Regions from separate parts of the Bacillus sp. JK106 genome, predicted to be linked through region 4. Evidence: riboswitches for the same ligand, from Rfam matches in the RefSeq annotation. Region 4 holds a riboswitch; each other region holds the start of a gene.
What was found. Region 4 has a riboswitch for thiamine pyrophosphate ahead of thiC (phosphomethylpyrimidine synthase ThiC). Riboswitches for the same ligand answer to the same signal wherever they lie in the genome.

Region 1: it holds a riboswitch for thiamine pyrophosphate, as region 4 does, so the genes downstream of both, ACWJJS_RS17100 (TIR domain-containing protein) here and thiC (phosphomethylpyrimidine synthase ThiC) in region 4, are expected to answer to the same signal.
Region 2: it holds a riboswitch for thiamine pyrophosphate, as region 4 does, so the genes downstream of both, ACWJJS_RS08775 (acetylornithine deacetylase) here and thiC (phosphomethylpyrimidine synthase ThiC) in region 4, are expected to answer to the same signal.
Region 3: it holds a riboswitch for thiamine pyrophosphate, as region 4 does, so the genes downstream of both, ACWJJS_RS07730 (ECF transporter S component) here and thiC (phosphomethylpyrimidine synthase ThiC) in region 4, are expected to answer to the same signal.

What each region holds. Positions count from the first base shown of each region.
Region 1 is NZ_JBSJQC010000004.1:346,211-354,210, reverse strand. Features, by position in the region: gene ACWJJS_RS17120 (HAD-IIA family hydrolase) at 1-11, opposite strand, end outside; gene thiD (bifunctional hydroxymethylpyrimidine kinase/phosphomethylpyrimidine kinase) at 23-841, opposite strand; gene ACWJJS_RS17110 (class I SAM-dependent methyltransferase) at 856-1,614, opposite strand; gene ACWJJS_RS17105 (thymidylate synthase) at 1,611-2,621, opposite strand; gene ACWJJS_RS17100 (TIR domain-containing protein) at 2,618-3,082, opposite strand; TPP riboswitch at 3,160-3,263, opposite strand; gene ACWJJS_RS17095 (hypothetical protein) at 3,381-3,761, opposite strand; gene ACWJJS_RS17090 (dihydrodipicolinate synthase family protein) at 3,954-4,754, opposite strand; gene ACWJJS_RS17085 (DinB family protein) at 5,003-5,530, shown strand; gene ACWJJS_RS17080 (cupin domain-containing protein) at 5,789-6,322, opposite strand; gene ACWJJS_RS17075 (flavin-containing monooxygenase) at 6,670-7,707, opposite strand; gene ACWJJS_RS17070 (cation diffusion facilitator family transporter) at 7,771-8,000, opposite strand, start outside.
Region 2 is NZ_JBSJQC010000002.1:656,874-664,873, reverse strand. Features, by position in the region: gene pgeF (peptidoglycan editing factor PgeF) at 1-559, opposite strand, end outside; gene ACWJJS_RS08780 (YlmC/YmxH family sporulation protein) at 714-965, opposite strand; gene ACWJJS_RS08775 (acetylornithine deacetylase) at 1,026-2,306, opposite strand; TPP riboswitch at 2,380-2,488, opposite strand; gene ACWJJS_RS08770 (ABC transporter ATP-binding protein) at 2,493-3,290, opposite strand; gene sigG (RNA polymerase sporulation sigma factor SigG) at 3,419-4,201, opposite strand; gene sigE (RNA polymerase sporulation sigma factor SigE) at 4,342-5,061, opposite strand; gene spoIIGA (sigma-E processing peptidase SpoIIGA) at 5,119-6,048, opposite strand; gene ACWJJS_RS08750 (S8 family serine peptidase) at 6,265-8,000, opposite strand, start outside.
Region 3 is NZ_JBSJQC010000002.1:410,644-417,307, reverse strand. Features, by position in the region: gene ACWJJS_RS07740 (transcriptional regulator SplA domain-containing protein) at 104-241, opposite strand; gene ACWJJS_RS07735 (glycoside hydrolase family 18 protein) at 332-1,594, opposite strand; TPP riboswitch at 1,743-1,856, shown strand; gene ACWJJS_RS07730 (ECF transporter S component) at 2,038-2,637, shown strand; gene ACWJJS_RS07725 (ABC transporter ATP-binding protein) at 2,624-4,261, shown strand; gene ACWJJS_RS07720 (energy-coupling factor transporter transmembrane component T family protein) at 4,236-4,997, shown strand; gene ACWJJS_RS07715 (STAS domain-containing protein) at 5,043-5,876, opposite strand; gene ACWJJS_RS07710 (S8 family peptidase) at 6,096-6,664, shown strand, end outside.
Region 4 is NZ_JBSJQC010000002.1:2,711-10,710, forward strand. Features, by position in the region: rRNA gene rrf (5S ribosomal RNA) at 1-110, shown strand, start outside; tRNA gene ACWJJS_RS05445 (tRNA-Asn) at 120-194, shown strand; tRNA gene ACWJJS_RS05450 (tRNA-Ser) at 200-290, shown strand; tRNA gene ACWJJS_RS05455 (tRNA-Glu) at 327-398, shown strand; tRNA gene ACWJJS_RS05460 (tRNA-Val) at 409-484, shown strand; tRNA gene ACWJJS_RS05465 (tRNA-Met) at 492-568, shown strand; tRNA gene ACWJJS_RS05470 (tRNA-Asp) at 576-652, shown strand; tRNA gene ACWJJS_RS05475 (tRNA-Phe) at 663-738, shown strand; tRNA gene ACWJJS_RS05480 (tRNA-Thr) at 742-814, shown strand; tRNA gene ACWJJS_RS05485 (tRNA-Tyr) at 826-910, shown strand; tRNA gene ACWJJS_RS05490 (tRNA-Trp) at 921-994, shown strand; tRNA gene ACWJJS_RS05495 (tRNA-His) at 1,024-1,099, shown strand; tRNA gene ACWJJS_RS05500 (tRNA-Gln) at 1,109-1,180, shown strand; tRNA gene ACWJJS_RS05505 (tRNA-Gly) at 1,235-1,309, shown strand; tRNA gene ACWJJS_RS05510 (tRNA-Cys) at 1,316-1,386, shown strand; tRNA gene ACWJJS_RS05515 (tRNA-Leu) at 1,394-1,482, shown strand; tRNA gene ACWJJS_RS05520 (tRNA-Leu) at 1,729-1,810, shown strand; gene ACWJJS_RS05525 (hypothetical protein) at 2,251-2,535, shown strand; gene ACWJJS_RS05530 (Type 1 glutamine amidotransferase-like domain-containing protein) at 2,621-3,319, shown strand; TPP riboswitch at 3,369-3,479, shown strand; gene thiC (phosphomethylpyrimidine synthase ThiC) at 3,601-5,373, shown strand; gene ACWJJS_RS05540 (FAD-binding oxidoreductase) at 5,414-6,769, opposite strand; gene ACWJJS_RS05545 (FbpB family small basic protein) at 7,024-7,203, shown strand; gene ACWJJS_RS05550 (ABC transporter substrate-binding protein) at 7,206-8,000, shown strand, end outside.

The sequences.
Region 1 (8,000 bases), on a different contig from region 4:
TTGGAGATCATCGTAACACTCCTTAAGCGGTTGTCTCTTGGTTAATAGTTGAGCGATACGCAAAATGATTTGTAGGGCCTTGTCCTTTCCCGATTCCTAAGGGATGTTTAATGGCTGCTGAAATGAATTCCTTTCCAGTTGCCACTGATTCCGGTATGCTGTGCTGCTTTGCAAGCTCTGCAGTTATCACAGCTGAAAATGTACATCCTGTTCCATGAGTATGCTTTGTATCAAAGCGGGGAGAAACAAATTCCTCGAAGTCCTCGTCAAAGTACAAAATATCACGGGCTTCTCCGTTCAGGTGCCCCCCTTTTACGACAGCACTTTTCGCCCCGTATACCTCCACTATTTCTTTCGCCGCATCACGCATCTGCTGTACAGTCTCGATTGATTTGCCGATGATTACTTCCGCTTCCGGAATGTTCGGTGTAATAACAGTTGTTTGGGGTATTAATAATTTCTTCAAATGATCAATGGCGTCCTTATGGAGCAGATGATGTCCGCTTTTAGCAATCATAACCGGATCCATCACATACGATTGAATATTTGCGTCTTTTAACTTTTCTGCCAGCAATTCAATAATTCCTATACTTGCAAGCATACCGGTTTTGACAGCATCCGGTTTTATATCATCCATGACACAGTCTATTTGCTGAGATATATTCTGAAGAGACATCTCCTCAAAACTTTTCACACCAAGTGTGTTTTGTGCAACAACTGATGTAATAACAGCCATTCCATATACCTTTTGTTCCTGAAATGTTTTTAAATCCGCATGAATTCCCGCCCCTCCGGAAGGATCAGTCCCAGCAATCGAAAGCGCTTTATAAATATCCGTCAACTTACACTCCTCCTTCAGGCAGGTTTCACTGCTTTAAAAATGACAAAAGGCGGATACTCCTTTTCACATTTCCAATTATTAAATTGAAACTCTTTCTCTATGGCTTTTACATGCTCTTGGTCAATATCGTTTAACGTTGGTTCTGATAAAGTTACATTTTCAAAACCTGCATGAGTTAATAGTTTATAATACATTGACTTCGGCCAATGAAAATCATTTAAAATTAAATCTGCTTGTCCCGGAACATGGAGCCATTCATTTCTTTCTTCTCCGTAAGAATATTCTTTCCCCGGTATTCCATTGCGGAAGGTTGAAAATTCAATTCCGGTTGAATCAGGATTCGTATCGAGTATGACAAATGAAGCTCCTGGTTTTAACACACGAAAAATTTCATTTATGATACCTTTGATACGCTGGTCACTATCCGTATTAATAAAAACATAACAGGCCATTGCAGCATCAACCGAGTGATCTGGTAAGAAGGAAAGATTATCGTGTTCAATTAAATGATAGTCCACATGAGGATGTTGTCTTTTTGCCTTTGCTATATCTAACATCTTCCTTGATTCATCGACTGCGATCACATTGCAGCCTATTCTGTCAGCCAGCCTATAAGCTACCTTTCCCGGACCGCATCCGAAATCGAGCACCTTTTTAATCTCCGCTTTATCAAAAGTACGAAAAACAAACTCAAAACCTAACGTTTGTTCTAAAACGTCATTATAAGCATCGAATTTACCAGCAACACTGTCTTCTTTCCATGAAGTTTTCATTGAATTTCCTCCTTTTGCTCAATTGAGAAATAATGAGACCACTTATTCCTGACGAAATATTGATATATAGGAAGTAAACTTTGAAATAGAGAATGATCCATATCCCGTTTATATGCAATATGCTGGTATATACTGAAAAGGAAAAGAATCTGTTTCCAGTAATCAGGTAAATCGAGCATTTCAATATCGTTTTTTGTCATAGAAATGTGATCTTTCCTAAGTAATTCTTCATACTTTAAGACTGTTTCAATGGACGGCCAGTTATTTCCCTCAGGCATTTTCGGAAATTCAAATTCCGGAATATCATGGTGATTTTCAGCTTCCTCAAGCACCGTTTTCGCCCATTCATGATCTGAATCATAAATATGGATTGATCCCGCATTATGAAAATATTCTCCGACTTCTAAACGCAGTTCTCTGGCCATTAATTCCTGCATGAAGGTAAATGAGAAAAGATCACTGATCATCCCGCGAAAAGCATCATTTGCACGCATGACAGAAGACATGTATAATTCGCCTTCCCTCACAAAAAACTGCAAACCGATTGTGCAGGAAACATCTATATTTTCTGAAACGAAGAGTTCCGAAGCATCGAATATTTGAATAAATGCCCTTTTTGAATCAATATCTTCTTGTGTCAAAAGATTTTTTATTCTATTCCATTGATTTAGTTTTGCATTTCCGAATTCAAATATTTTAGGCCCATACGCAGTGCCTGTTAATGTTTTTTTATTCATTGAATATGAAGGCATTTTTTTATTGTAATAACTGATAAAATCTAAGTCGTTACTCCCCGATAAATACCATAACACTTCAGCAAAATTAAACACGATATTGGTTTTTCTTGAGGATAAATAAGTGACACGTTCTATTGGATTTTCCAGAGTCAGATGGTAGTTCAATTGTTCTCTGCTTTTTTGTCCGCGCGGTGAATTGAAAAATTCAGGGTTGTGATAGATGTCATACAGCGTTTCCGTATATGCTTCATGAAAAGTTCTCTTTCTCATTGAGATTCCGCCTTATATGCTGCAAAGATATTTTTAATGTTCTCTAATAAATCATCTGTATCTTTATAGCTGATGTACTCAACATCCGCCACTGCATTTAACCCTTGAATTAAGAAAGCATAATCCTTGTCCTTTTCTAGAAATAGCACGATCTTTTTTTTCAAGGCAGAAGCCCATCCAATTTCTATATGTGTTCCGGGAGAAGCGGGTGATCCGGGGAATGCTGCAAAAAGGTCGCAAGTGCTTATTTCATCAAAATCAATTTTAGTGCATTGAAGGGGTGTCATGAAATCTTTCCCCCACCCTTCCCGCTTGTGAGCATTATGAACCAGCCATCCTTCATTCTCAAAAAAGGAAATTAATGATTCCAGCTTTCCTCTCTCATACGTACTCATCAATCCAGTTTTCTCATCTACTAAACTTTTAAAAGGCCCTGCCAGAAAAACTTTTTTCGTCGCCACTTCATATCACCCTTTCAAAATAAATAAAGCCACTTTCCTCTATGGAAAGTGGCTTAAATATAGATAAGATAAAGAATCTCTCTAATTTTTCACTTCCCTACGCTGGTATTAACCAAATCAGGTTCAAAGGGTCAGGACGTATTGTCTCTTCTCAGCTATTAAAGCTCCCCTAGTGACTTTTTATAAATATTTACTTTAATTCTATGCTATTCCATATAAATAGTCAAACAATGACCGGCAAAAAGCGCTGCGGATATCACTGGGATTCCTCTTCAATATTGCAGCTTACCCACTAGTTTTAAAACCTTCCGGCCTCTTTTTTCCTGCCAACGAATAAGGTCACGGCCACACTCGCTGAACTGACCAAAGTCCCCAGAACGGCAGCAAGAATTGTCAAAAAGCCATGGGGAATCAGAAATCCAATCGGAATGAGGCCCGCAAACGTGAGAACGATAAAACATTGATAGACTCCGGATATGATTCTCACAACCAAGCTGCTAAAAAAGGACATGACGAATGGCGGAATGAACAAACATAAAATGATTCCGAGTGAGATCAATAAAATCATAGGCTCGTCAAAAGAAATGACACGATCGCCGGGAGACTCTTCAGCCGCCGCGAATACAGCAAATATAGACATCATCAGCGTAAGAAAAACAAGAAAAAACCTTTTCAGCAACGTTATGACTCCTTCTTATAAAAACGGGTATCCTTTTTTAATGACAATAACCAATTTATGTTATCAAATGAAATAATATGAAGTCAATTGATGAATGAATCATAATAAAGCGTGTCATTTTCTTCCGTGAAGCCGTATCACCGCCGGAATACATTCCTTTTGATTATGCCTATGATCAAAAATACACTTCACTTAACTTGATATCATAGGTGACCGGCAGCTGCCTGCTGGAATCCCAATCTTCTTATAGTGATTTTTTATATTCATGACAGTATGATGATTTGTCACTTCATCAATCAGATCGTTTATTCGATCCAGATTGATCGGTTTATTTTCTGATAAGATGCTGAAGCTTTCTCTGATTTCTTCAGGATAGACATTTCCGGCCATGCTTGACAGGCCGTTACACCCGTTACTCAGCATCTTCGGAAATTCAACGTCCCCTGCCGCAAACAAAATAAAGTGATCAGGGAACTCTGTTTGTTTATGACGCAGAACGTCTCCTCCTTCTTTCAGCCCCCTTATCCCGGGATGCCGGCTTATTAAGTCTTTAAGCGCTTTCTCACTCAGATTAAAACCGGTCCGGCCGGGGTTATTATAAAGCACAGCCTCTTTAGAGGTATGACTGAGAAGTTCGTCAACGTAATAAACGGCTTGCTGCTGTGTCGGTCTTATATAAGGAGGAAAACCAATCAATACAGAATCAATATTGGTTTTCTCAATGTGTTTCATCAGTTTGACGGCATCACTGGTTCTTACGGCTGAAACCCCGAACATCAGTTCAACATCTTCAAATTTTCGCTGATTAACATACTCAATGATCTGAAGGCGCTCATCTATGCTGAGTGAATGCTGTTCACCAGTCGTGCCGCATATGAGTAACGAATTAATACCGCTGTTTTTCAAATGTTCGACAATAGCATCAAATCCTTCTAAATATAAACTTTCATCTTCATGAAAAGGCGTAGGGATAGCAACATTAAAATTTCGCATGAGAATGTCCTCCAAGTACATATTCTTGAATATCTGCAGAGTATCATATAACACTGTCTGACATTTAAAAAGGTACAGTTTCAGATAATTCAACATGTCAGATGTAAAGGCCGACACACAAAAAAAAGCAGGCAAAGAGAGCCTGCTTCATTGCTTCATCCTATAGCGATTCATTCTTTGGATTGCTTGACAAATAAGAGTAATAAGGCAAACTAAATATAAAAATTGTACTAATGAGGCGGGGTTTTATGATTTTAGATTTAAAAGGTGAAACGCACATGGATCATCTTGTGGGAATGCTGTATTCTGCCGTTAATGAAAATTACTGCCGCTTAATATCCATTGTGTCAGACATGTCACAGCAAGAGATCGATTATAAAGGACCAAATCAAACATACAATAGTACAGCTCAGCTAATAAGACACTTAGCATATGTTGATCTCAACTGGATATTTAGAATAAAGGGTGAACCGATACCAAAGCAGCTTGAAGAGAAGTATGGACCAATGTTAGATCAGAACAATAAGATCCCTTTCATTTCCGGTGTTTCATTAAAACAAATTCTCACTGATTATGAAGAAGTATTCAGCATGTTTAAGTCTGTTTGTTATCAGCTAACTGACGATCAGCTGAATCACACAGTAGATTATGAAGCAGATAAACAAGCAACCATTCAATGGGGAATATGGCATATGGCAGACCATAATAGATATCATCAAGCTCATATTAATCAGCTTCGCAAATGGTTTGAAGAGAAACAGAAACTTGACAGTTAATGCCGCTTAGTAGGAGGAGCAAGGATAAATTTATTACAAATTCATGTTCACTGACTGCCAATCAATTAAAATGGTCAGACAAAAAACCACATTTGCTGTTGAAAAGTTGTGGAATAAAGCATCGCATCAACTGCACTATGACAAGCTGAAACGTTAATATTTTGTGTTTCAGCCATTCAATCGCTATATTTGATCATGCTGTCCCAATACGATTTTTTTTATAGTCTTTGCAGCAGCAAAGTCCTCTGGAATCCTATACTAATCTTCCGCAGCCGCTGCATCGGCCTTTGTCACATGAACTGTACCAAACGGATGGTTGGGAGGAGCGTAAATTGAATATAGTTTTAACGGCGTATTACCCGTATTAATCACATTGTGCCACGTGCCGGCAGGGACAACAATGGCATAATCATCATAGACATTTCTTCGGAAACTTAAATGATCTTTACTCTTGCCCATTTTAACTAGCCCTCGGCCTTGCTCAATCCGTAAGAATTGATCTACGTTAGGATGGATCTCCAAACCGATATCTTCTCCAATGCCAAGACTCATCAAAGTAATTTGAAAATGCTTTCCTGTCCATAGGGCCGTACGGAACGTATTGTTTTGTTTTGCGGCTTTATTGATATTCACGACAAATGGTTTTGGTCCATAATCTTTCAAGAGAAGGTTTCTATCTTCGTATGAAGGATCATAGTTATTTGGAACAGTCCAATAAACAGATCTTCCATCGCTATACATCGGTACGTTCACACAATAATAATATTGATGCGAAAAAGGTATATAATACATTTTTCATCCCCGCAATTTTAAATTTTTGTGATATTATCCTATGCGTTTTGTAATGAGAGTGTGCCACACTAAGGAATTCCCTTGTTCAGCCTAAAAGACTGAAGTTAGCAGAATCGTTTTGGCCACAAAACCCGTTTGCATAAAAAATACCAAAGGCCTGTAACTCTTGGTAACACTGTTGCAGCCGAGAAACTTAAACCTGCCCGGGGTATGCACTCACCAGTCCGACAACCAAGAGATATTGTGTTTTCTGTTCCACAAGCCGATTAAAACAGCCACAGTCACATAAATGGACGTATTCAACACAAAAAAGAGCAGTAAACCCGTAAGTTACTGCTCTCCTCAGTCTATCCACCGTTCATTTGTTTTACAATGTATTCAGCATCATTTCCTACACCTTGAAGCAGCGCCGAACCTCGCCTATGCTGCCAAGGCAAACCAATAAAGTACAATCCCTCCGCAGCTGAAACACCCCGGTGATGTATAATTCGGCCTTCCTTATCCAAAACACCTTCTATTTTCATCCACCAAAGCGGATTCTTAAAACCAGTTGCCCAAATAACATTGTTTACTTCTATTGAAGATGAGTCTTTAAAAATGATTTCATTCTGCTTTCCGGCTATGACTCTTTGTTTTAAGATGATCTTCTTCTGTCTTATTGCATGTTTTAATTCATACCCAAATATGGGGTCGCCTTTCTTTTGAATGAACTTGCCTAATATTGATGTATGACTTGCATGTAAAACTCCTAATTTATCAAACCACCAAAAAATGCTTCTTTTTCCAATCCATAAAGGAAAATAAACCGGTTTATTACTGCAAGCCAAATATGTAACTCTTTCTTTGGATAATTCAACAGCTATCTGAGCCCCGCTATTCCCGCCGCCGACTACCAGTACATTCCCAGGCTCCAGTTGTTTTGAATGTTTATATTGTGAAGAATGTAATTGACGAATATGACCGGCTACATCTTTTGATATTGATGGAATGTTAGGGGTATGAAAAGGGCCTGCGGCCACCACCAGATTCTTCGTTTGATATTCTTCCCGGTTTGTTTTTATTAAGAAATAGTTGTTTAATTTTTGGACACTTATTACTTCTGTCCGTAATTGGATCGGGATTTCAAATCTTTCAACATATTTTTTCAGATAAGCAGCAATTTCATTTTTTGAAGGGAGTCCATGCTTGTCTCCTTCAAGCTGCATTCCCGGCAAAGAGCTGTACATTCGAGAAGTAAATAAGACCAATGAGTCATACCGGTTTTTCCAGCTTTCCCCCACTTCATGACTTTTATCCAAAATGATAAACTTTTGTTCCGACTTCTTTAGATAATATCCTACTGAGATTCCTGCCTGACCGGCTCCGATTACTATCGTGTCGTACATATGAATCCCCCCTCCGGTTTTATCTTAATTGTCAGCAGACAAAGTGAGTCCCTATCTCCTCCTTTAATGATGATGATGGTCACGCGGATTCTCAGTTTGGGCCTGACAAAGAATCGTATTGTCGTGATTATGCGCAGCTGTTTCCATTTGAATGGTTACATGTGTAATGCCTTTATCTCCAAGTTCATGTTCAATTTTGCGTAAAATACTTTCACTTTCAGAAATGGTCAGCTGATCGTTAACAACAGCGTGGCAGGAAAGAGCATTCAATCCGCTTGTGATAGACCATATGT
Region 2 (8,000 bases), 650 kb from region 4:
TGATGGACGGACCGATGACAGCCTGAATATCTGTTAAACGGGAGCCTTCTTCGTTTACCCAGCGTTCCGTCATGATGCGTCCGATTTGTTTGACCGTCCCCTTCCATCCGGCATGGGCAGCGCCGATAATGGATTTCACCGGGTCATAAAAATACAAGGGCACACAGTCCGCAAAACAAAGGGCCAAAAAAAGATTCGCATCTTTCGTGTAGAGCCCGTCCGTCCCGCGGAATGCGGAAGAATAGTCTCTCGCTCCTTTTCCTTTATCCCCGGCTGTCACGCGCCGGACGCGGTTTTCATGTGTCTGGTCGGCAAACACCCAGGAATCCAGATCAGTACCGCATAAGGACGCTATGACTTCACGGTTTGTCACAACATCATGAGCTTCGTCCCGGACGTGCAATCCGGTATTTAATGACTCATACGGAGGATTGCTGACACCGCCGTTTTTCGTTGTGAATCCGGCGATGACCTTTGTGTTAAGCTGATTCACACAGTTCCAGTCTTCTATCATGAGTGCCGAGGGGGTGGTAAGACTAAACGGGTGATATGTATTCATGGAGATCCAACCTTTCGACAAACATTAAAAAAGCGTAATTTCCCACTCATTTTAACACAATTTTAAGCATACGTTTAGCGGCTGATTGAAAAATGAGATAAATAAATGTGCCGGAAACATTGAGATTTCCGGCTTTTTACAAGTAAAGGGAGGATTACGCTCCCCCCTTTGGTTCATTTACACGCACTAAGATGACATCTTCCCCAATTTTAACTATATTTCGCCAAGGAATGATCATTTCCTCTTCTTTTCCGAAAAAACCGAGAACTTTTCCGCTGCCGCCTAAAATAATCGCCTGAATTTTTCCCGTTGTCACGTTAATATCAATATCCCCGATGCTTCCGAGTTTTTTTCCGTTCGACACGTTTACCACATCTTTTATTTGAAATTCAGATATGCTGATCATCCGTATCACGCCCTTTGCCCGTTCTTTTTCCTATTATATGAACGGCCGGGCTGAACCTTGTCACATCGGGCAATCTTTTTTGCGGCTGCACCAGTCGAGAATAAATCTCAGCATGATTTTCGTATAGTCCATAAGCTCATCAACGGACACTTCCTCGTTTACGGAGTGGGCGTTTTTTAAATCGCCGGGGCCGTATATGACGCTCGGAATCCCGGCCTGATAAAGCCACCCTCCGTCTGTTACGGTTTGGGAAACATCAATGACGGGCTCCTGTTTTTTGACGGCTGAGTGTGATGCAGCCAAGACAGAAACTGCCGGATGATGCGGATCGATTTCCAGCGCCGGGAACACCTCTCCTCTGTCTTCAATCATCGAAGATCCGCCCCATTTGAACACCGGCCTGTTTTCTTTGAGCCACAGATCACTGTCAGCGACACGATTAATATAGTCTTCGATTTCTGCAGCTGCTTGTTCGTGCGTTTCGTTCGGATAAAAGTGGACGGTGATCCATAACCGGCATTCATCGGCGACAAACGCTGCGTGTCTTCCGCCTTCAATGACGGCGGGGTTGATCGTATTGGTGCCGGGCGCAATGCCGGGATAGCTTTTCGTTACCGCCCAGTGACGCTCCAGCTCTCCCAAGGCAGTGATGATTTTCGCCATTTTTTCGATGGCGCTCGCTCCGAATGTGCCTCCGCCCGCATGAATCATATTGCGCCTCATGCCGTCATGAAATGTTTGTTTGCTTTTCAATTCTATCCAGCCGGTGATGACACCGCCCTGCCCCTGAATATGCAGGCTGCTCGTATCCGCGACAACCGCAAAATCCGCGTGATAGCCGCGTTTGCAGCATTCCAGCGTCCCCGCCTCGCCGACTTCTTCTCCGATTACAGACTGTACAATGAGGTCGCCCGGAAGCTTAATGCCGGCATCATGGATCAGCTTCAGAGAGAAAAGAACACACGCCCAACCCCCTTTCATATCAGCGGCGCCCCTTCCGATCAGCATGCCGTCTTTTACGAGCGGCTGAAACGGGTCAGAGTTCCAGTCTTCGCCCCCGGCTTCTGCCACATCAATGTGTCCGTTTAAAATCAGGCTTTGATGCCTGCTTGAATCTGTCCCTTTTAAAACACCGACTACATTCGGATCTTCCGGATACACATCCCACATATCGACCGAGCAGCCCGTTTCTTTTAAAAAGCCGGCCACCCACTTTTGGGCTTCTGTTGTATTTCTTGCAGGCGGAGCCGGTGTCGGAAAGGCGATCAACCTTTCAGCTATTTGTATTAAATCGCCCCGCCGTTTATCCGCCTGGTGTAACAGCATATCAATCTGATGCATTGGAAATCTCCCCTTTGGCTGTATCAAAAAACCCGTTTCATTAAAATGAAACGGGTAAAAAACGGATCTTCCTCCGCTTTTTTCACCGCTTCCCTCCGCCGGCATGATCCGGATCAGGTCCGTTAAGGGTTGAGACCAACGTCTCTCTCAGCTGCATGTCAGCAGCACCCCCAGGGTGAATTGATGTTATTTGACGGATGATGCCGCTTTTGCACGTGTTAAAAACGGGCGGCCATTGTTCCATAAGACATTGACAGGCGTATCGAAAAACGCTGTAAGCCGCTCGTCAGAAAGCATGTCCCTGATTTTCCCGGAGGCGAACACCTCGCCTTGTTTTAAAAGCAGCGCCTGATCAAATACCGGCAGAATTTCTTCAGCGTGATGGGTGACATAAAGGATGGACGGTGCATTTTCTTTTTCGGCGATCGACGTAATCGTGTCCAGCAGCTGCTCCCTTGCCATAAAATCAAGACCCGTCACGGGTTCGTCCAAAATCAGCAGTTCCGGATCAGCCATAAGCGCCCGCGCAATCAGCGCTCTTTGTCTTTCCCCTTGTGATAATGTTTCATACCGTCTGTCGGCGTAACTGATGGCGCCCAAATCCTTCAGAAGACCGATCGCTTTTTCCCTTACCTGCTCACTCGGAGTTTCGTACAGCCCGATTGAGGCGTACGCGCCGCTGAGGGCGATTTCAAAAGCGGAGTCCGCGGCATATAATTTGTGCTGAAGACCTGCCGAAACAAGGCCGATTTTCCTTCTGAGCCTGTCACCGAGCTCTGTTTTGCCGAATTGATGGCCGAGCACCTGCATCTCTCCTGAAGTGGGGAAGTAATAAGAGCATAACATATTCAGCAAAGCCGTTTTTCCGGCTCCGTTTAATCCGTACAGCACCCAATTTTCGTTTTTCTCAACGCGCCAGTTGATATCTTTCAAAATCCATTTCCCGTTTCTTTTTAATGACACACTGTCCAGCTGTAAAATCATTGCAGTTTCCCCCGTTTACTTTATTTAAATTTTCTAAAAACTTTTACACATTAGAATACATCACTTTTTTGCAAACGTAAACCATCGCATGAAAAAAGCCTTTAAACAAAGTTTAAAGGCTTTTTCCGTTATTGATGGATATTCTTATTCATTTGTTTAATGGCTGCCTTTTCAAGCCTTGAGACCTGAGCTTGGGATATCCCGATTTCTTCAGCGACTTCCATTTGGGTTTTCCCTTGGAAAAAGCGCTTTCGCAAAATCATTTTTTCCCGTTCGTTCAGTCTTCTCATGCCTTCTTTCAGAGCGAGCTCCTCAATCCATTGTGTATCCTTGTTGCGCTCATCGCTGATCTGGTCCATCACGTAGATCGGATCGCCGCCGTCATTATAAATCGGCTCAAACAGTGAAACCGGATCCTGGATGGCGTCAAGGGCAAACACAATTTCTTCATGGGGCACTTCAAGAACTTTGGCGATTTCCTCTGCTGTCGGCTCCCTGCTTGTCTCACTGATTAACCGCTCTCTTACTTGAAGCGCTTTATATGCGATATCGCGAAGCGACCTCGAGACGCGGATCGGATTGTTATCCCGCAAATATCTGCGGATTTCTCCGATGATCATCGGTACAGCGTATGTTGAAAACTTAACATTATGGCTTAGGTCAAAATTATCAATGGATTTCATTAGTCCGATGCAGCCGACCTGAAATAAGTCATCAACATACTCTCCTCTGTTGTTAAACCTCTGAATGACGCTTAAGACAAGGCGCAGGTTGCCGTTTACAAGCTTTTCCCTCGCTGAATCATCGCCCTCATCCTGCAATTGCCTAAACAGCTTTCTCATCTCTTCATTCTTGAGCACCGGTAATTTGGAGGTATCCACCCCGCAAATTTCGACTTTATTTCTTGACACGTTTTTCCCTCCCACTAGGAGCTGCTGTACAACGTTAAGTATCTCCTCGGGTGGGAAAAATATGCACCGCCATTTTACAGAAATAAACATCCGGCGGCGGCAATCCTTGCAGCAGTAAGGGCTGTCAGATGGAAAAAATTTTACACCATTTTGTTAAACTCTTTTCTCAGTCTTTTGATAATCCGCTTTTCGAGCCGGGAGATATAAGATTGTGAAATCCCCATCATGTCGGCTACATCTTTTTGTGTTTTTTCTTCTTCACCGACAAGCCCGAATCGCAGTTCCATGATCTGCTTTTCTCTATCATTTAATTGCTCAAGCGCTTTTTTCAAAAGTTTTTTATCCACATTGGCTTCAATGTCTTTTGTAATAATATCATCATCTGTGCCGAGCACATCCGAAAGCAGCAGTTCGTTTCCGTCCCAATCAATGTTCAGCGGTTCATCAAAGGACACCTCTGAACGGATTTTATTGTTTCGGCGCAAGTACATTAAAATTTCGTTTTCAATACATCGCGATGCGTAGGTGGCGAGTTTGATTTTCTTTTCCGGATTAAACGTGTTTACCGCTTTGATCAAACCGATGGTGCCGATGCTGATTAAGTCCTCGATATTGATGCCGGTGTTTTCGAATTTGCGGGCAATGTAAACGACAAGACGTAAGTTTCTCTCAATCAGGATGGCCCGCGCCGCCTGATCCCCGCTCGGCAGCTTTAATAAGAGCACCTGCTCCTCTTCTTTAGACAAAGGCGGCGGCAGCGCCTCGCTTCCTCCTATGTAATACACTTCATCGCTTTTCAGTCCGAGTTTCATCAGCCATTTATACCACAAATATGTCAGACGCAGCTTAAGTTTTTTCATCTTCCTCCCCCTTCTAAATACCACGCGTTTTGAGTATGATGAATAACAGACTTTTCGTCAGGAAACATGTTTTACAGCCTTCCCTGTCAGCATCTTCGGGTGAACAATTCCGTCAAATTCACCGTCCGCGGATAATGGCTTCGTGCTGATGCCGATCAGGCATTTTTCACATGCGATCATCTCGTCTTTTGTTAAAATCGTGACGTAATCCGGCTTTAAACAGAGTAAAAATTGATTGTCCTGGCCGACGCCCCTGTATGGAATCAGCCTCAGCTTATCCGCATGGCGGAACGAATCATCAAGCTGCTCTATCACTTCAAGCGGACTGGCGGATTTGATGAGGTCCGTTTCCTTTTCGCTGAGAATCGGAGCGAATTTGTCAATGCGGAGAATCATGACCGGCGTTTTCGTCAGCGGATCATACAGCTGATTCCCGGAATCCACCAATCCTTTCGCGCGGATTGTCTGTCCGCTGAATTCCGCCTGCACCATGACAAGTTCATCGTACTGAATGGACTTCGTCTCAATGTCTTCAATTCTCTTTTTCGAAAAAAACCATATGGCCGGAAACCCGATAACTACAAACATCCAGCTGATCGGGTCGCCGAATCCGGTCTGGCTTGTGACCATTACGCCTTGCTGCACAATTGATTCTGTCTGCAGCAGGGAATGTACGCCGATCATTCCCCCGCCGACGAGAAAAGTCGCGAAATAAAAGGCGAACAAATTTTGAAAAAAGTATCGGAACCGTTTAAAGCCAAAAGCCGTAAGCACGATGACTACCGAAAACGCCATTTTTCCCGCCGGATGCTCCACAAAGGGAGAAACAGGCGTAAACATCAGAAGCACAATGGCTGACCCGATGAAACCGCCGGCGGCCACTCTTCTTTTTTTCACCTGGCGTTTTAAAATAAAGGCGGTCAATAAAAGCAAAAGAGAATCAAAACAAAAGTTCAACAGCCAAATGACATCCAAATAGATTTTCACATCTGACCCCTTTCCTCTTTTGTCTTACATATCTGTTTCTCTCTCTTGTTTCATAAGTATAAAGCAAGCTCTGTGGGAAAGTCTGTCAATTAATGTTGAGGGTAAAGTACAATTTTTAAGGGATAACCGTTTTATTTGTCGAGGGCCGAAAAGGTTGATTTTCTATTGTTCCCTTCAACTAAAAAAGCGCTGCCGTGATTTGGCAGCGCTCTGTTTTTACTCATTGATATAAAGTTTTCCTTTAGCCGTCTGTCTCGTTTCATTTCCGTAGTCATCTCTTGCGATAACGTCAATTTTTGCTCCGCTTGCTTTGATGGAAAAAGCCGCCGTCCAGTAACCCTCATATCGTCCCGGAGAAATTTCTCTCAGCGGAAGCTCTGTTGCGTTTTGGCTCCCTGCCCGGGCGTTTGTCAGAGGCAGACGGATCACGAAGGAAGCGTCTAATTTCTTTCCGCTTGAAAAAGCGATTTTCACTGATTCTCCGGCTTTTAATTCCTTATCCGCTCCGGGAACCAATCCGGAAATGACGGGAGCATTGTAATTGACATCGATTACCGTCTTTTTCGTTGTTTTGTTACCCGCTTCATCTGAGGCCGTGACCTTGATCTCATTGCTGCCGTTTTCCAGAAGGGTTCTCGCTTGATAAGAACCGTTATTTACTTCAGCTTTTTTTCCGTTCACCTTTACCCATTTTAAATGGTCGTCGTGCACTTTTCCTTTTACAGTCACTGCTTCTTTATTTGTTTTATCACCGTTTGCCGGACTGTCAATCGTCACATCAGGCTTATCCTCATCCAGTATGACCGTGACAGGGCGTGACTCGTCGGTTGACCCGCTGTCTGTCACAGATGCCGCCGTCAGCCGATTGGCATCTTTAGTGAGTGTGACACCGGCCTGGAAATTGCCGTCTGCATCTGCTTTCGTTTCTGCGGCGGTTTTACCGTTATTGGTAAGACGGACAGCGGTTTTTGGTGAAGCCGTTCCTTTCACCGTGATTGACTTCTTGCTTGTAAATGACCGGTCTTCAGGCGACGTTATCTCAGGCACAGAAGCTTCGTAGTCGACCAAAGCCCTGATCATAAAGTTTCCGTCTGATTTATCGGCTTTTGACCAGCGGCCGTCGAGGTATTGCCAGTTTCTGTTCGAGTACGGACTGCCGTCATCAGATGACAGGGCAGGTGTATAAGGATCGGGTTTCGTCTGACGGAACACAAGATAAAAATCCTTTCCGACCGCGATTCCTTTTGAGCTGAGATCCACTTTGGTCCACTCGCCGTTTCGAAGCGCTTCAGCTTGGAACGGGCCGGCAATTTTGCTGCCAGGAGCTCCATCAGGGCCGGATACATCATATACTTCTGCTTGAAATTCGATACCGCCCGGATCAGGCCAGTCGGCGCCCCAAAATTTAAAAAGGCCTCCTGTCAGCATACCGTGTTCTTTTCCATCTTTGAGGGTCATCTTAACGGCAGATTTGCTGCCGGCTTTAAAATATGACAGCGCGGCTTCTTCCGTCCCGTTATCATAGGCGATTTCCCCTTCATAACCGACATACGGCTTAAGCTTGACGTTTTTTTCAGCATCTCCTTTGATGTCGACAGAAAATTCGCTATTGTAAAAGCCTTTTGCCGCTACTTTGATTGTGTAGGAGCCTTCGTACGCCTTAAGCGAATATTCCCCTTTATCGTTTGTCACCGCCGGCTCAATTGCGGCATCCTCGGCCACATAAAGCGCAGCCCCTTTTACCGGTTCGCCTGTGGACTGATTGGTGATGGTTCCTTTTAGCGTGCCGGACGGCATTTGCTCCAGTATAAAGTCTGCCTGCGCGGTTTTGTCTGCTTGAACAGAAACTTGTTTCGAAGCGGACTTAAATCCGTATGCCTCGGCTTTCAGCGTATAGTTTCCCGCTTTATGTGACAGGCTGTAGCTTCCGCTTGCAGGGTCGGAATATACGG
Region 3 (6,664 bases), 410 kb from region 4:
GAATTGACACACTGAGATTACAGAAAAAAAAGGAATGTGTCAACCTTAAATTTGTGATTTCAGCACATGCCTATAAAATAAACGGAATAAAGGCATAAAACCCTTATTCCGGCAAATCGCTTTCATCCTCTTCTGAAAGGAAATGATAGGATTCATGCAGCATGAGCGCGTATTCCCCTTCTTTCGTCGGGTGCGGTACATACTCAGCCTCGTTGATATACTGCTCTTCCCTTTTCTTCATATGACAGACCTCCTTTTCAATTTTAGATTGTCCAAAAGAAGCTCCGTTATCATAGGAAAGAAAAAATCACTTGCGGGGCGGGACATGCAGCTATATTTTTCGGATCGTGAAAAAGTTCCTAAGCAGCCACGGGCCCGGTTTGAAACCGAGCGTTAATTGCCACGCGCCGATCGCCTGCAGTCCGAACTCCCGAACGAGAACCATTTTTTCACTCATGCTCCGTACATCCTCAAACCACACTTCATGCGTTCTTCCATTTTCATCAGTATACCGGAAGTAAGGGGAACGCTCCTGCTGGGAATAACGGATCATTGATTGATGCTTCATCGCCGTTTCCATGGCGCGCTGATTGGAGATGGCGGATCCGATCGTTCCCGGACGGTACGGAATCACCCAATCATACCCGTACAGCGGAACACCGAGAATCACTTTTCTTCTCGGCACCCTGCTGATGGCAAAATTGATCGTTTGCCTGACCTCTGTTAAAGGCGCCACGGGTCCCGGCTCACTGCCGGCGTGGTGCCAGTCGTACGCCATAATGAACATATAATCGACGACGGCTCCGATTCCGCCGTAATCATATCCCCTCAGCCACGGCACTGCATCACTTGTTTTCGCCGGAACCGATATCGTTAACGCGAGCTGATGCTCTGAAAGCCGGGTTTTTAACTGCCGGAGAAATCCTGTGAAGAGATCCCTGTCAGCTTCTCTGACCCGTTCAAAATCGATATTTACACCGCCGTATCCCTTTCTTACGGTTAAGGAGACGATATTGTTGACGAGATTCGTTCTTGCCGCCGGATTTTGCAGCACTTGATGGGCTAATTCCGGACTGAATCCCCCTTCTGTCAGATTCGTAATGACGGCAAGCGGGCGCACTCTGTTCTGCCATGTGGTTTCTATTGCGGTTCTGTCGTTTAAATCGTTCATGATATCTCCGTTCGGGCCGAAATGATATTCAAACAAAGAAATCGCCGAAGAATACGGCGCAAAATCATTAATGAGCTCTCTATCCGCTTCAGGCGTCCGAATGACATAAAATTGCAGGGTTCCCGCAAGATAGTTAGAGATATCAGGGATCTTCACTTTCATACCCGTCCGCAGCCGGTTCGGCGGAATATCCGGGTTTGCCTGCATCAGCTTCATCTGCGGCACATAAGCCTTACCTGCGATAACGGCATACGTATCATTCGGCTGAACCGTATATTCATTAATGGGGATTAAAAGCGCCTGTCCCGGCACGATATTCGTTTCCTCAAGCCCGTTGACGCTTCTGATGCTGTCAACAGGATATCCGTACTTTCTGCTGATGGAAAATAACGAGTCGCCAGACTGCACTGTATGAACAAACATAGATGTCCTCCGTTTCCTTTTGATCAAAAGGGGTCTTCTTATCTTTATGAATGATCCTCCGGTCCGATTCCAAACTCTGTTCGGAGAAAGGCTGTTTACAAATCAGACATGATCAACTATGATGATGTCATCATAAAAAACTGTATAGGAAACGCACTAGGGGTGCTGTTATCGGCTGAGATAAAACATGCGGCAGGCGTGTTTTGATCCCTTATAACCCGATCTGGATAATACCAGCGTGGGGAAGTGCAGATTGACCGGAGCGCAGGGTTTTTCCCCATGCGTTTTCGTTCTGCTGCTGCATATTCCCTCGGATATGCAGTTTTTTATTTTTCATTAAAAAACGGGGGAGGACACCGCAATATGAAACTTACGATCAATCGTCTTTCGTAAAATCAACTCTTCATACAAACAACTATCCGATAAGAAAGCAGGAGATCACAATGAAAAATTGGAAAATGAGAGAAATTGTCGTCATGTCCGTCATCAGTGTTGTATTTGCTGTCATTTATTTAGTATCAACTCATGCAAGCAATATAGCGGCAGGATTTTTCGGCCGGATGAGTTATGAACCGATTTACGGTATCTGGTTTATCGTCTCTGTGATTGCCGCGTACATTATTCAAAAACCGGGAGCGGCTCTCGTTTCTGAAATCATCGCCGCGTTTGTGGAGTGCTTACTCGGAAATCCGTCAGGACCGATGGTGATTCTGATCGGGATCGCACAGGGAATCGGTGCGGAAGCGGTCTTTTTAGCGACACGCTGGCGGGTGTATACCCTGCCCGTGCTTCTTTTATCCGGTATGGGGTCTTCTGTGACAAGCTTCATTTATGACTTGTTCGTTTCCGGATACTCTGTTTTGAATCCGGGTTTATTAGCCGTCATGCTTCTCATCCGTCTGGTCTCAGGTGCGCTTCTTGCCGGCCTTCTCGGCAAAGCAATCAGTGATGCGCTGGCTTACACAGGAGTGCTGAACGGCATGGCGCTCGGAAAACAATTCAAGAAGAAAAAGAAACAGGTGAACCAAGATGCAGGCATCTGAACCCCTTCTATCGGCCAGCTGTCTTACCTTTTCTTATGATCAGGATGAAAAGCCGATTTTTCAAAACGTGTCCTTTCAGCTCCGCAAAGGAGAGCGGGCTTTATTGCTCGGGCCGAGCGGATGCGGCAAAAGCTCGCTCGCTCTCTGTTTAAACGGTCTGTACCCGGAAGCATGCGATGGGGTTCAATCAGGAACCGTTTCTTTATACGGAACACCTCTTTCACATCTGACAGAACCCGCCGCCAGATCCATCGGCGTCGTGTTTCAAGATCCGGACCAGCAGTTTTGCATGCTATCGGTTGAAGATGAAATCGCCTTCGGTCTGGAAAATTTGCAATATACAAAAGAAGATATGGACGCGATTATCGATGACGTTTTAGAAAAATTAGAGATCACTCATCTGAAAACGCGAGCGATCGCTTCGCTGTCAGGCGGTTCAAAACAAAAAGTGGCGCTTGCCTGTATTATTGCGATGGAACCGGAACTCATTATTTTGGACGAACCGACGGCACAGCTTGATCCATATTCCGCACGTGAATTAGTGCGGCTGATCAAAGATCTTCAAGCAAAAAAAGGCTTCGGCCTTCTCGTTATCGAACATCAGCTTGATCACTGGGCGCCGTGGATGGACAGGACGATTGTGCTTGACGAAACGGGTCAGAAGGTGATGGACGGAGAGACGGATGTTATCTTTGAAACCAAGATTGAAGAGCTGATGCAGCTCGGCATTCCGATTCCGCGTGTGATCTCATTGCAGGAGCACGTCAGCATTCCTTTTACATTGTGTAAAGAAAATCTGTTTCACGAACCTGTACCATCTCTGCCTGAACCCAGGCCCGTTGCGCTTTCGGCAGAAGACGCGCTGAGCGTTCACGGGCTGTCATTCTCAAGAGGAGCAGACGTCATTTTTCAGGATGTGAGCTTTTCCGTAAAAAAAGGTTCAATCACCGCGATTGCCGGCCCTAACGGAACAGGAAAATCCACGCTCCTTTCTGCCGCGGCCAAGCTCATCCGTCCGCTGGGCGGAGACATCAAAATAGGCGGCAGACCGATTGATTCCTATTCTGAAAAAGAGCTGCGGCGGCAGATCGGATATGTTTTCCAGAATCCTGAACACCAGTTTGTCACAGATTCCGTCATTCAAGAGCTGATGTTCGGTTTTGAAAGCAACAGAGCCGCAAAGGAGAAAGCTCTTCAGCTGTTAACCCGATTCGGCCTGAGACGCCATGCCTCACAGCATCCGTTTTCTTTAAGCCAAGGACAAAAACGCCGGCTCAGCGTCGCGACGATGCTTATGCACAATGTGAACGTTTTGATGCTTGATGAACCGACTTTCGGACAGGATGCCAAAACGGCGCGGGAGTGTATGCAAATGCTCCGTGAGATTCAAAAGGAAGGAACGGCTGTTTTGATGGTGACACACGATATGGAACTCGTCTCGGATTATGCCGACACGATCCTTGTGCTCTGCGGCACGAAACTGGTATTCCGGGGAACTCCCGACGCTTTGTTTTCTGATAACATCGGGATCGCCGAGCAGGCACATTTGGCTTTGCCGCTGCGGTATGAATGGATGAAACACGACAGGAGGCGGAGAAATGAACTTGCGGCTGGAGGCTGTTAACCCGTCAATAAAGGCGGCGGCTGTATTGTTATGCGTCATTATGCTGTCGTTTATTTATAATCCGTACACCCCTGCTTTGTTTTATATCATCATTGCGGGAGGCGTCCTCTCAGCGGGGCGTGTGCCGCTGAAAAAATGGCTGCTGTTCACGATTCCGTTTGTCATTCTGGCCTTCGGTTCTTTATGGACTGCCGCCGTATTCGGAAACGTCCCGACAACCGGAAGCAATCTGCTGTTTAAGCTCGGGCCGATTGCCGTCAACAGTGATAATGCGGCGCTCGGGATTTCTATCGCGTTTCGTATTTTATGTTTTTCTGCTTTGTCGATGATGTTTCTTTTTACAACCGATCCGATTCTGTTCATGCTCAGTCTGATTCAGCAGTGTAAGCTGCCGCCCAAGCTTGCATACGGCGTTATCGCGGGATTCCGGTTTCTCCCTCTTCTGAAAGATGAAATCCTGATCATCCGGCAGGCGCACAGAATCAGGGGTGCGGCGTCTGATTCCGGGCTGAAAGAAAAGCTCTCCGCCTTCAGGCGCTTCACCATTCCGCTATTGGCAGGCGCAATCAGAAAGGCGGAACGCACGGCGATCGCGATGGAATCTAAAGGCTTTACGGGGAGCCGAAACCGCACGTTTTACAGAACTGTTACTGTGCGCCGCGCCGACTGGTGCTTTTTCCTGCTCGTGCTTCTGTTATTCGGCGCAAGCTGGCTCATTTCATTGTTGTTTGTATAAAAACAGGCCGCCGGAGTGATTCGGCAGCCTGTTTTGTTATGTATGTTATTGATGATAATTGAGAGCCTGAGCGAGATTGGACTTGACCGTAATATCTGAGAAATTAATGCCGAGCTGTACGGCGGTTTGAGCGATTTCCGGCCTGATTCCGGATAAAGTGGACGTGACGCCGATCAATTTCAGCGCCTCAATTAATTTAAAAATCTGATGCGCCACCATCGTATCGACAACCACTACACCCGACAGGTCAATTAACAGATGTTCAATCAGCCGTTTTGCACATGTGCTCAGCGTATTCTCAAGAATGAATTTGGCGCGCTCCGTGTCAATATCGCCGACAAGCGGCAGCAGCGCCGTCCGTTTGCTCAGCGTGATAACCGGCGAGCTTAACTCCAAAATCATTTCTCTTTGCGCATTCAGCTGCATTTTTGAGTTATGCTCAGCATGATCGACAAACGTGTAAATCGTAAAATCAAATACTTGTGCAATTAAATTCTCCCATTTCTTCCTTTCTCCCTGAGCAAACGAAGATTCATGTTTATCGGCAAACGCATCATAATAACTGATGTATAGTCTCCGGTTTCTCATGAATTCACGGACCACATACTGGACGGGAGTATCCAGATGCTTCTGGTCTTTCGCAAGCTCAATCACCCACCGCTCGAACTCTTCTAAAAATTCTTTTTCCGGCATGATATACATTTTATTAATATGCCGGTAAAATTCTTTATCCTGCTCCGTCAGTTCTTCTGTGATGACGGGATTTGTCAAAGAATAAATCGAATTAGGATCCGAATCTTCCATCGTTTCGATCCACTCTTTCGCAATTTGATCCACTTGTTCTGAAAAATAGCTGTATAATGCTTCACTTATCTTCATATCTCTTCTCCTTTCCCATTTCCAATTATAGCGTCAGCGGGTCATGAATGAAAATGAAAGCTGTTAAACTATCCATTTATTTGAAATTTTTTAGTACGATAGATTACGCCTTTTTTATGAAAATGCTTCAAATGACTCTTTCCGGCCGGCATGCTCTGCCATAAAATAGTAGCAACACCCTTGTATCCACTCGCAAGCATAAAAAAGGAGGGCTTTTTTATGAATGGTGAAATGCATTTGATTCCTTATGTCACGGATGAACAGATCATGGATGTGAACGAGCTTCCTGAGGGGATTAAAGTGATTAAGGCGCCAGAGTTGTGGGCAAAAGGGTTTAAAGGCAAGGATATTAAAATCGCGGTGCTTGACACAGGCTGCGACATCAATCATCCTGATTTGAAAGACCGGATTGTCGGCGGGAAAAACTTCACCGATGATGACGGAGGCAAAGAAGACGTGATTTCCGATTACAACGGACACGGGACACACGTTTCCGGAACGATTGCCGCCAATGATTCAAACGGCGGAATTTCGGGTGTCGCGCCGGAAGCAAGCCTTTTAATCGTTAAAGTTCTCGGCGGTCAAAACGGCAGCGGCAAATACGAATGGATCATTAACGGCATCAACTACGCCGTTGAACAAAAGGCGGACATTATTTCCATGTCACTCGGCGGGCCGAACGATGTGCCTGAATTGAAAGAAGCCGTCACAAATGCGGTAAACAGCGGTGTTCTGGTCGTTTGCGCGGCAGGAAACGAAGGCGACGGAGACGAGCGTACAGAGGAACT
Region 4 (8,000 bases):
GATGATGGCGAAGAGGTCACACCCGTTCCCATGCCGAACACGGAAGTTAAGCTCTTCAGCGCCGATGGTAGTCGGGGGTTTCCCCCTGTGAGAGTAGGACATCGCCAGGCAGACTTCATTCCGCAGTAGCTCAGTGGTAGAGCTATCGGCTGTTAACCGATCGGTCGTAGGTTCGAATCCTACCTGCGGAGCCATTTATGGAGAGCTGTCCGAGTGGCCGAAGGAGCACGATTGGAAATCGTGTAGGCGGTAACCCCGTCTCAAGGGTTCGAATCCCTTGCTCTCCGCCACTAATTATCAATACATAACAAACGAAAAAATACCAGGGCCCGTTGGTCAAGCGGTTAAGACACCGCCCTTTCACGGCGGTAACACGGGTTCGAATCCCGTACGGGTCACTTATATGATGGAGGATTAGCTCAGCTGGGAGAGCATCTGCCTTACAAGCAGAGGGTCGGCGGTTCGAGCCCGTCATCCTCCACCATTATCATCGCGGGGTGGAGCAGTTCGGTAGCTCGTCGGGCTCATAACCCGAAGGTCGCAGGTTCAAATCCTGCCCCCGCAACCAAAAAAATGGTCCGGTAGTTCAGTTGGTTAGAATGCCTGCCTGTCACGCAGGAGGTCGCGGGTTCGAGTCCCGTCCGGACCGCCATTTATAAAAAGGCTCGGTAGCTCAGTTGGTAGAGCAACGGACTGAAAATCCGTGTGTCGGCGGTTCGATTCCGTCCCGAGCCACCATTTGCCGGTCTAGCTCAATTGGTAGAGCAACTGACTTGTAATCAGTAGGTTGGGGGTTCAAGTCCTCTGGCCGGCACTCTAAATGATGGAGGGGTAGCGAAGTGGCTAAACGCGGCGGACTGTAAATCCGCTCCCTCAGGGTTCGGCAGTTCGAATCTGCCCCCCTCCACCATTTTATAAATAGGGGCATAGTTTAACGGTAGAACAGAGGTCTCCAAAACCTCCGGTGTGGGTTCGATTCCTACTGCCCCTGCCACTATATTATTTATTCATCTTCAGATTATGGCGGTTGTGGCGAAGTGGTTAACGCACCAGATTGTGGCTCTGGCACTCGTGGGTTCGATTCCCATCAATCGCCCCATATTATCATTGGGCTATAGCCAAGCGGTAAGGCAACGGACTTTGACTCCGTCATGCGTTGGTTCGAATCCAGCTAGCCCAGTTGCATTTTTTAAAAAACAACAGCATAAGATGTAATAAGTTCTTTTTACATGTTGCGGAAGTAGTTCAGTGGTAGAACATCACCTTGCCAAGGTGGGGGTCGCGGGTTCGAATCCCGTCTTCCGCTCCAAATTACGGCGGCATAGCCAAGTGGTAAGGCAGAGGTCTGCAAAACCTTTATCCCCGGTTCGAATCCGGGTGTCGCCTTTCTATTGCCGGGGTGGTGGAATTGGCAGACACACAGGACTTAAAATCCTGCGGTAGGTGACTACCGTGCCGGTTCAAGTCCGGCCCTCGGCACCAATTTAACTTTGGACGCACCATGTTAAATTGGTCATCAATTTTCACATTATAAAACATATATGAGAGTGATTTGCATATTGCAGGTCACTTTTTTTATATAATAAAAGCGTGAAGACTATCAATATAAGTTTCTTGCTTGTATCGTATATACTGCATTACCATTTGAAAAAACTTTACTAAAACCATTGACACCTTATAAAATGCATGTTATATTTATATACGTCGGTTGAACACGACGCATTACATGCCGGTGTGGCGGAATTGGCAGACGCGCACGACTCAAAATCGTGTTCCTTCTGGAGTGCCGGTTCGACCCCGGCCACCGGTATACAAAGGCTTCTACATATTGTAGAAGCCTTTTTTTTGTATGAAAATATCCTCCAAGGCTTGTGAAAACATGATACCTGCAGCAGGAGGAGCTGGATTCGGCGCACCGTGCTTATATTAAGGAAACACCGATTCGGCCGTGGAGTTTAATCTTTCCGATCGGCTGCTTTTGCTATTAACACTGTTTCTCAGCTGGTGGGGCGGCCATTCAAAAGCGATATGCTTGAGGTCATGTTAATCGCATTATTGGCAGCGGTTATTGCAGCATTAGCTCTTTTTATGTTTCAGCGCTTTCCTGCAGGCGAGCTTGTTACCCATTTTATTAAGGGCGGAAACGAATTGGTCAACGTTATTATTATGTTATCGCTGATTTGAGCCGTAACAGCAGTAGCTGAAAATCTGGGATTCTCGAAATATGTTACTTCTCATTTAACATCATGGATCCCTCATATGTTTATTGCGCCGTCTCTTTTTATACTGGGGGCTGTTATATCCTATTTTATCGGGTCATCCTGGGGGACTTGGGACGCTGGCGGTTCAGTTACATACCAGCTTATTATTAGCGATCGGGGCCGTGTTTGCGAGCGGAACATTTGGTTTGCTTCTCCCCTCAGTGATAATACGGTGTTGGGGATCAATGTTGTGAAGTATGCCCGTTCGAAGCTTGTTCCGGCGATTATCGCCGCGGGGATCTCCGTTATGTTATACGGTGCGTATTTCAGATAATAAATACTTTTTGAAGGCGTTATCCGAAATTGGGATAACGCCTTTTTAATGAGCTGTTATACTTGAGAAAAAAGAGGTGATGACATTGAAGCAGATTATTACAATGGGCGGCGGGGGGTTTTCAATGGAGCCGGATCATCTTGTGCTGGATCAGTATATTTTAGAGCAGTCGGCGCGGTCAAAGCCGAAAGTTTGTTTTTTGCCGACGGCAAGCGGAGATTCGGAGAATTATATCAGCAGGTTTTATCAGGCCTTTCAAAAGCTGTGGTGTGAGCCGGATCACTTGTCGCTGTTTAAACCGCCGGGTTCTGATCTCAGATCCTTTCTCATGAAGAAAGATATTATATATGTCGGCGGCGGAAATACGCGCAATATGCTTGTCTTATGGAAAGAGTGGGGGCTTGACCTTATTCTTCGTGAAGCTTGGGAAAACAGCATCATCTTGGCGGGTCTCAGCGCCGGAGCGATTTGCTGGTATGAAGAAGGAGTGACGGATTCAGCGGGGGATTTGCGAGAGTTAAGAGCTTTAGGATTTTTGCCGGGCAGCTTTTGTCCGCACTATGACGGAGAAGCGGAGCGCCGGCCGGTGTATCACCGCCTGATTTCCGAAAAGAAACTCAGGGCGGGCTATGCCGCTGATGACGGCGCTGCGCTTCATTATAAAGACGGTCAGCTGTTCCGGGCTGTCTCTTCCCGGGAAACCGCAAAGGGTTATCGGGTTTTTAATACCGAAGAAGGCGTTCGGGAAACAGAGCTTATGACCGTCCCGTTATCTGAATTTTGATAATATGCTTTTTTTTGTACACAACTTATGTTACGATGAGAGCGAAATCAATAGTTACTGGGGGTGCCCGTCTGAGCGGGCTGAGAGAGAAGCGGCGGCTTCTTAACCCTTTGGACCTGATCTGGTTCGTACCAGCGTGGGGAAGTAAAGGTTTTATTATTGTTGATGAAAACAATAATAGTTTCTTTCTGACTGCAAAACCGGGTTCTTCTTTGAACCCGGTTTTTTTGTGCTGGTGCTGAGCTTGGTTCTGTTATTCAAATGATAAAGGAGAGATTTGTATGCAAAATCAATCAGTACAGCAAGCGAACATTTCCATTATGTCGAGCTTTTCCGGCAGTAAAAAGGTTTATGCAGAAGGTTCTTCGCCCGACATACGAGTGCCGATGCGGGAAATCAGCCTTAGTCCGACAACGGGGGCGTTCGGGGAAGAGGAGAATGCGCCGGTCCGTGTTTATGATACGAGCGGATCGTATACAGACCCGGATGTACAGATTGATATTCATGAAGGTCTGGGGGCGCTCCGCACAAAGTGGATTACCGGGCGTGGAGATGTAGAAGAATATAACGGCCGGACCGTGAGACCTGAAGACAACGGCTATAAAAAAGAGGGCCGTGCCGCCGAATACCCCGGCCTGCAGCGGAAACCGCTTCGGGCCAAGCCGGGGAAAAATGTAACACAATTGCATTATGCGAGAAAAGGCATCATTACGCCGGAAATGGAGTTTATCGCAATTCGCGAGCATGTGTCTCCCGAATTTGTCAGAGACGAGGTAGCCAGCGGCCGGGCGATTATTCCTTCTAACGTCAACCACCCGGAAAGCGAGCCGATGATTATCGGCCGGAATTTTCATGTGAAAATTAATGCCAATATCGGCAACTCGGCTGTTACATCTTCTATCGAAGAAGAAGTCGAAAAAATGACGTGGGCGATTCGCTGGGGCGCCGATACGATGATGGACTTATCCACGGGAAAAGACATTCATACGACGCGTGAATGGATTATCCGCAACTGCCCCGTGCCTGTGGGGACGGTGCCGATTTATCAGGCGCTTGAAAAAGTTAATGGCATTGCCGAGGATTTAACGTGGGACATTTATCGTGACACATTGATTGAGCAGGCGGAGCAGGGCGTGGATTATTTCACCATCCATGCCGGCGTATTGCTTCGTTACGTCCCGTTAACGGCCAAACGCACGACGGGAATCGTATCCCGCGGCGGGGCGATTATGGCGCAATGGTGCCTGGCTCATCATCAGGAAAGCTTTCTGTACACGCATTTTGAAGAAATTTGTGAAATCATGAAGACCTATGATATCGCTTTTTCACTTGGTGACGGGCTTCGTCCGGGTTCGATTGCGGATGCCAATGATGAAGCGCAGTTTGCGGAATTGGAGACTCTCGGAGAATTGACGGAGATTGCGTGGAAGCACGATGTGCAAGTGATGATCGAAGGACCGGGTCATGTGCCGATGCATAAAATTAAGGAAAACATGGACAAGCAGCTGGAAATTTGTAAAGAGGCGCCTTTTTACACGCTCGGCCCATTAACGACGGATATCGCTCCGGGCTATGACCACATTACTTCAGCGATCGGCGCGGCGATGATCGGCTGGTACGGGACGGCGATGCTTTGCTATGTCACGCCGAAGGAGCATTTGGGGCTGCCGAATCGTGATGATGTAAGAGAAGGCGTCATTACGTACAAAATCGCGGCACATGCCGCAGACCTTGCTAAAGGGCATCCGGGTGCACAGATCCGTGACGATGCTCTGTCTAAGGCGCGGTTTGAATTCCGTTGGCGTGATCAATTTCATTTGTCACTTGATCCTGAAAGAGCAATGGAATATCATGATGAAACACTGCCGGCTGAAGGCGCAAAAACGGCTCACTTCTGTTCGATGTGCGGCCCGAAGTTCTGCAGCATGAGAATTTCTCAGGATATTCGTGATTATGCGAAGGAAAACGGACTTACTGAAGACGAGGCCGTCAATGAAGGGCTGAAAGAAAAAGCAAAAGAGTTTGCAGAGAAGGGAAGCCGCTTATATCAATAAAAGAAAAGATGAAGATGGAGTGTGTCCATCTTCATCTTTTTTAGAAAAACGGTGAACGGCGAAGCGGCGGAATGCTCTGCTCGAAGCGGAATATATTTTCCGGATCATATTTCGTTTTGATTTGACGGAGGCGGTGAACATTTTCTCCGTAATACGTTTGCAGCCAGTTTCTGATTTCTCTATCAGGCCAATTCACATAATCTCCCATCGTTTCTCTTGATAGGGACGTTCTCAGTCCTTCGATCCAGCGGACATTTTGTCTTTCTTCTTCAGCAGATGTCCAAGTTGTAATATATTCTTGGGCAATGATTGCGTTGCGATAGTAGAATGCCGTTTGGTCCGGAGCGATCCGTCCGGCCGCCCCGCCGAGAGATTGCTGCCAGACACTGGCGTTTTCGTTCGGAGCGTGCTCTAAATAGCGCTTTAAAGTGGATATTGCGCGTGTTGATAATGGTTTTTCAATAAAGGATCCTGACCGCTTCATCTTTTGCGGCTGATTGCCTCCCGGGCTGTTAAAAAAGGCTGCCGCTTTAATAAATGGCACTGTCTTGACCATGCCGCTTGTCGGTTTTCCCGCTTTCATTAACGGAGCCAGCAGTTCTTTCAGCTCCTCTTTTGTCCCGGTAAATTGACCGAGCGCTTCTATGCGGTTGACTTCCTTAGGCCAAAACTGAATTGATGAGGTAAGCCGGTTGTCTGTAAATGGAGCCCAGCGCTGCCACGTGTTAAATACTTCCTCAAAATCATTCCAGCCCCAAGTGACAGAAAAAACAGACACGCACGAGATCGGCACGGCTTTAAACATCATGGATGTGACAATGCCGAAGTTGCCTCCCCCTCCGCCCTGAGATGCCCAAAATAGATCAGAGTGCTTTGAGCGGTTGACCGTGATCAAGTCAGCACCCGCTTTTTCGTCCGCTATGATCATTTCGAGCTGGAGGAGACGATCGCAAGTCAGTCCGGCAGTCCTTGTTAAATATCCGATTCCTCCCCCGAGCGTCAGCCCCGTGATTCCCACATTCGCAATGGTTCCCGCAGGAAGGGTCAAGCCGTACCGCCAGAGTGTCCGGTAGACTTCCCCCAATTCGGCTCCCGCTTCAATCGAGACCAGCCGCTTATCCTCATTTACTCTTATTTTCTTCATTTCACTGAGATCAATGACTAGTCCGTCATTTAGCAGAGAAAAATTTTCGTAGCTGTGTCTTCCGCCTCTGATACGGAAAGGCACATTGTTCTCACGCGCCCATCTCACCGCATTGAGGGCGTCATGTTTGTTTTGACAAAACACAATGATGTCTGGATATCTTTGCAGGCTTAAATTGATATTGGTTCTTGCAGCATTATAGTCCGGGTCATCTTTTTTGACGATGCGACCGGTCAATGTTGTCTTTTCCACATTCTCACTCACTTTCACTTGTAATCTGCTATGTTTTCTAGCATATGCGGAAAAATGAGAGAGTGTATGAGGAAAACCCCCGGAAGGACACGATATTTTAAATTATAGTTGACAGGTAGGGATTGTATGAATTAACATAATCATTACATATTTCCAAACGATGGCTGATCGGATCACCGAAGGCTCTTATCTATTAAACAGATAAGGGCCTTTTTTGCGTGAAAGTCATTAAATGAAAAGCGGAGGGATGAAAAGTGGCGTTAAAAAAGGTATCACATGTGCGCAAAAAGAGCAAAAAACGGAAAAAGTACAGAAAACACACATTGAATTTCGAACTGCTTGTAGAGAAAAACAAACGGGAGATTATGAGAAATGAGGAACAGATGGAGCAGATTTATATAAAGATAGATGAAAAGCATGCGGGGGTTCGATAAAGATGAAGGGAAAATGGAGGATAAAAACAACGGTACTCGCGCTGTCGGTATCCATCATGTTATCAGGGTGCGCGTTAGGGAGTTCCGGGGAAGAACCGTCATCTGCGGCTGATAAAAAGGAAGAAACACGTATCGCCCATGTCAAGACAAAGGAATTTAAAGCTTCTCATCCGGCGGCGATTCCCGCTAAATCGAAAGCCAGAACTGACACTTTTGTTGCTGGGATTTCCGCGCCGGGCGGCGTGTTTCTGCCGTACTTCTACGAAAACGGCTGGGATGGAAATGCGACAGATCCTATTTTTGAACCGTTAGTCAAACTGGATAAAACGGGGAAGCCTGCTCCGGCTCTTGCGGAAAGCTGGAAAATTTCCAAAGATCAGCTAACATACACGTTCCGTTTAAGAAAAAATCTCGTTTTCAGCGACGGTTCACCGTTGACCGCAAAGGATGCCGCATTCACTTTAACACTGCTGCATGATCCTGCATACGCGGGCTATGAAGATATCACCACGGCTTATATTAAAGGCGGTAAGGCTTACAAAGAAGGAAAGGCAAAGACGATAGAGGGCATTCGCGTCCTTGATGACAGAACCATTCAAATTACGACTGAGAAAGTCAGTGCGAAGTCGCTGCTTCTTTTGGGCGGGCAGGTGCTGTCAGAAGCTTACTACGGGAAGAAATATCAATTCGGCAAACTGGACTATTTAAAAGAGCTTTATGCCAAACCGCTCGGAGCGGGACCTTACCAATTTACAGAATACCTTCCGGGACAGGAAATACGCTATCAGGCTAATGAA